DNA from 2 places in the Streptomyces sp. SX-6 genome. Region 2 is predicted to be linked to the other one. Evidence: predicted binding sites of a transcription regulator. Region 2 holds the regulator's gene; the other holds the start of a gene.
What was found. Region 2 encodes HrcA, which represses chaperone genes, less so after heat shock. Its sites were predicted from a motif close to TTNGCACTCNGNNNNNCNGAGTGCNAA; they were not measured.
Positions count from the first base shown of each region.

Region 1: groES (co-chaperone GroES) is a predicted target of HrcA. The motif match lies at 928-954, and genes of this name have one in related genera.

Region 1 is NZ_JBTHHU010000003.1:185,956-188,346, forward strand. It holds gene ACV530_RS05015 (class I SAM-dependent methyltransferase) at 1-5, opposite strand, end outside; gene ACV530_RS05020 (polysaccharide deacetylase family protein) at 39-896, shown strand; gene groES (co-chaperone GroES) at 1,104-1,412, shown strand; gene groL (chaperonin GroEL) at 1,532-2,391, shown strand, end outside.
Region 2 is NZ_JBTHHU010000008.1:269,702-272,092, reverse strand. It holds gene ACV530_RS13160 (MBL fold metallo-hydrolase) at 1-720, opposite strand, end outside; gene hrcA (heat-inducible transcriptional repressor HrcA) at 918-1,934, shown strand; gene dnaJ (molecular chaperone DnaJ) at 1,935-2,391, shown strand, end outside.

The DNA.
Region 1 (2,391 bases), on a different contig from region 2:
GTCATGGCACCCAGTGAAACGTGGAGAGAATCGGTCGGGTGACTCTGCCCCGTATAGCCAAAGCGGCCCCCGTCTGCGCCGCAGCGCTCCTCCTCGCCGGCCTGCTCGCCGGGTGCTCGGACTCGTCGAAGCCGGAGAAGCCGGAGAAGAGCGCCGCCCCGGCCACGACGGGCGGCAGCAGCAGCGCCAGTGCCACCCCCGTAGACGCCGACGCGTACCGCCGGTGGGGGCTGGACAAGCCGCTAGCCGCACCGCCCAAGCCGCCCGCGACGCGGCTGACGCAGAAGAAGGCCAAGGGGGGCACGCCGCAGATCGTGACGCGGGTACCGACCAAGGACAAGATCGTCTTCGTGACCTTCGACGACGGGGCCGAGAAGGACCCCGAGTTCGTGAAGATGGCCAAGGACCTGAAGCTGCCCTTCACGATGTTCCTGACGGACAGCATCGCCCGCGCCGGCCGGGGCTACGGCTACTTCGAGCAGTTGCGCGCCCTCGGCAACGGCATCGAGAACCACACCCTCACCCACCCCAACCTGCGCACGCTCTCGCCGGAGGCGCAGAACCGCGAGATCTGCGGGCAGCAGGAGCAGCTGGCGAAGCGGCTCGGCAAGCGGCCGGAGCTGTTCCGCCCGCCGTACGGCAACTACAACGACGCGACGCTGGCCGCGGCGGGCGGCTGCGGGGTGAAGGCGGTCGTGCTGTGGGGGGCGACGATGCAGATCAAGGACATGCGCTACGCCGAGAGCGACGGGCTGCGGCCCGGCGACATCGTGCTCGCGCACTTCCGGGGACCGCAGCAGCTCAAGGGGGAGTCGATGACCGGGATGGTCACCAACATGCTGCGCAGCATCCAGCGGCAGGGCTTCACGGTGGCCCGCCTCGAGGACTACGTCTGATCGGCGGATGGCCCGGCGCGCACGGCATGAATTGGCACTCCGCTTGACCGAGTGCTAAGCGCGTCATAGTCTCGGCTGCGTTGGCACTCTCCACCACTGAGTGCCAAACACAGCGACGGGCAGGTCCGGCACCCGCGACGACGGATCCACCTGGTCGCCACCTCAGACAGTTAACCCCGTGAGATCTCCGAAGGGGGAGGTCGGATCGTGACGACCACCAGCTCCAAGGTTGCCATCAAGCCGCTCGAGGACCGCATTGTGGTCCAGCCGCTCGACGCCGAGCAGACCACGGCCTCTGGCCTGGTCATCCCGGACACCGCGAAGGAGAAGCCCCAGGAGGGTGCTGTTCTCGCCGTGGGCCCGGGCCGCTTCGAGAACGGCGAGCGCCTGCCGCTCGACGTCAAGGTCGGCGACGTCGTGCTCTACAGCAAGTACGGCGGCACCGAGGTGAAGTACAACGGCGACGAGTACCTCGTCCTCTCGGCTCGCGACGTCCTCGCGATCATCGAGAAGTAGTTCACCCGAGCTTTCGAGACTTCGAAGCTTTGCGCTGCGCCCCTGGTTCCCGCGTTCAACGACCGGGCGCCCGGGGCGCAGTTCGTTTGTAGAGATTACGGCGAAGGACACATAAACCCATGGCCAAGACCCTGAAGTTCGACGAGGACGCCCGTCGCGCCCTCGAGCGCGGCGTCAACAAGCTCGCCGACACCGTGAAGGTGACGATCGGCCCCAAGGGCCGCAACGTCGTCATCGACAAGAAGTTCGGCGCCCCCACGATCACCAACGACGGCGTGACCATCGCCCGTGAGGTCGAGCTCGAGGACGCGTACGAGAACCTGGGCGCCCAGCTCGTCAAGGAGGTGGCGACCAAGACCAACGACATCGCGGGTGACGGCACCACCACCGCCACCGTGCTGGCCCAGGCCCTGGTCCGCGAGGGTCTGCGCAACGTCGCCGCCGGTGCCTCCCCGGCCGCCCTGAAGAAGGGCATCGACGCCGCCGTCAAGGCCGTCTCCGACGAGCTGCTCGCCACCTCCCGCCCGATCGCCGACAAGGCCGACATCGCCGCCGTGGCCGCGCTGTCCGCCCAGGACAAGCAGGTCGGCGAGCTGATCGCCGAGGCGATGGACAAGGTCGGCAAGGACGGCGTCATCACCGTCGAGGAGTCCAACACCTTCGGTCTGGAGCTGGACTTCACCGAGGGCATGGCCTTCGACAAGGGCTACCTCTCGCCGTACATGGTCACCGACCAGGAGCGTATGGAGGCCGTCCTCGACGACCCGTACATCCTGATCCACCAGGGCAAGATCTCCGCCATCCAGGACCTTCTCCCGCTGCTGGAGAAGATCATCCAGGCCGGTGCCTCCAAGCCGCTGCTGATCATCGCCGAGGACGTCGAGGGCGAGGCCCTGTCCACCCTCGTCGTCAACAAGATCCGCGGCACCTTCAACGCCGTGGCCGTCAAGGCCCCGGGCTTCGGCGACCGCCGCAAGGC
Region 2 (2,391 bases):
GACAAACCGGACATCCACCACGGCCCCGTGCCCCGGTACGTACACCGCGTCCTCCCCGCCGAGCGCGACCAGCCGGTCCAGGGCCGCGGGCCAGGTGCGGGGGTGGGCGTCGTCGCCAGCCTGCGGTTCGCCGGACTCCTCGACGAGGTCACCGCAGAACACGACCTCCGGCACCCCGCCCGGGCCGGCGACGAACACGGCCAGGTCGTACGCCGTGTGGCCGGGCCCCGCATTGGCGAGCAGCACCCGCCGCCCGCCGCCCAGGTCCACCACCACATCGCCGGAGACCGCGTGCCCGGGAAGCACGAGCGCGTTGACGGCCTCGGCGGCGTCCTCCGCCGGCATGCCGTACTCCACCGCGTCCCTCCGCAGCTCCGTGCGTCCGCGATCCAGGAGCCCGGCGAGCCCCACGGCCCCGTACACCCGTGCCGCCCCGGGAAAGGCCGCGGTGCCCAGCACATGGTCGAAATGCGCGTGGGTGAGTGCGATGTGCGTCACGGGAAGCCCGAACATCTCCTCGACCTCGCGGTGGATCTCCGCCCCCTCGCGCAGCGAGGAGCCGGTGTCCACGACCAGCACCCCGTCCGCTCCGGCGATCGCGCCGACCGTCGCGTCCCAGCCCGGCAGCCTGCGGCGCACGACGCCCGGCGCGAGCCGTTCCCAGCGCGCCCCCGCGTGCTGCCGCTCCTGTGCCGCTCCGCTGTTCCCCGGGTTCTCCATGGCAAGAAGCTAGCCGTGGCACGGTACGGTTGCCCGTCCGGGCCGGACATTGCCTGGGACGGCCCTTGCCGTGGTCGTGGGGCCCGGCCGTACACTGACGGGAGGGGTCTGGCACTCGTGACCATTGAGTGCCAAGGAAACGGCCCCGGCGAGACCGTGGAAGCAGAAACGGCCGGATGTCGGACGGGAGGTGCGCGATGCTGAGCGAACGCAGGCTCGAGGTGTTGCGCGCCATCGTCCAGGACTACGTCGGCACCGAGGAGCCCGTCGGCTCCAAGGCCCTCACCGAGCGCCATCAGCTCGGCGTCTCCCCGGCGACCGTGCGCAACGACATGGCCGTCCTGGAGGACGAGGGCTTCATCGCGCAGCCCCACACGAGCGCGGGACGCATCCCGACCGACAAGGGCTACCGCCTGTTCGTCGACAGGCTCGCGGGCGTCAAGCCCCTGTCGTCGGCCGAGCGGCGCGCGATCCAGAACTTCCTCGACGGAGCCGTCGATCTCGACGACGTCGTGACCCGTACGGTCCGGCTGCTCGCGCAGCTGACCCGGCAGGTCGCGGTGGTGCAGTATCCGTCGTTGAGCCGGTCGACCGTGCGCCACGTGGAGCTGCTGTCGCTGGCCCCGGCGCGGGTGATGCTTGTGCTGATCACCGATACGGGTCGCGTCGAGCAGCGCATGGTGGACTGCCCGGCGCCGGTCGGCGAGACGACGCTCGCGGATCTGCGGGCCCGGCTCAACAGCCGGGTCGTGGGGCGGCGGTTCACCGATGTGCCCCGCCTGGTGCAGGATCTCCCCGAGGCCTTCGAGCAGGAGGATCGCGGAACCGTTTCTACGGTTCTGTCCATCCTGCTGGAGACCCTGGTCGAGGAGACGGAGGAGCGGCTGGTGATCGGCGGGACCGCCAATCTCACCCGCTTCGGACATGACTTCCCGCTGACGATCCGGCCGGTGCTGGAGGCGTTGGAAGAGCAGGTCGTCCTGCTCAAGTTGCTCGGCGAGGCCAAGGATTCGCGCATGACGGTGCGCATCGGCCATGAGAACGCCCACGAGGGACTCAACTCCACATCCGTCGTCGCAGTCGGCTACGGTTCGGGCGACGAAGCCGTCGCCAAACTCGGCGTGGTCGGACCGACCCGCATGGATTACCCCGGAACGATGGGAGCGGTACGCGCAGTGGCACGTTACGTCGGACAGATCCTGGCGGAGTCGTAAGTGGCCACGGACTACTACGCGGTCCTGGGCGTTCGGCGCGATGCCTCGCAGGACGAGATCAAGAAGGCCTTCCGCCGTCTCGCGCGCGAGCTGCACCCGGATGTGAACCCGGACCCGAAGACGCAGGAGCGGTTCAAGGAGATCAACGCCGCTTACGAGGTGCTCTCCGACCCGCAGAAGAAGCAGGTCTACGACCTCGGCGGCGACCCCCTGTCCTCCTCGGGCGGTGCGGGTGCCGGCGGCTTCGGCGGCGCGGGCTTCGGCAACTTCTCCGACATCATGGACGCCTTCTTCGGCCAGGCGTCGCAGCGCGGGCCCCGCTCGCGCACGCGCCGCGGCCAGGACGCCATGATCCGGATCGAAGTCGACCTGAACGAGGCCACGTTCGGCACGACCAGGGAGATCCAGGTCGACACCGCCGTCGTCTGCACCACGTGCAGCGGCGAGGGCGCGGCCC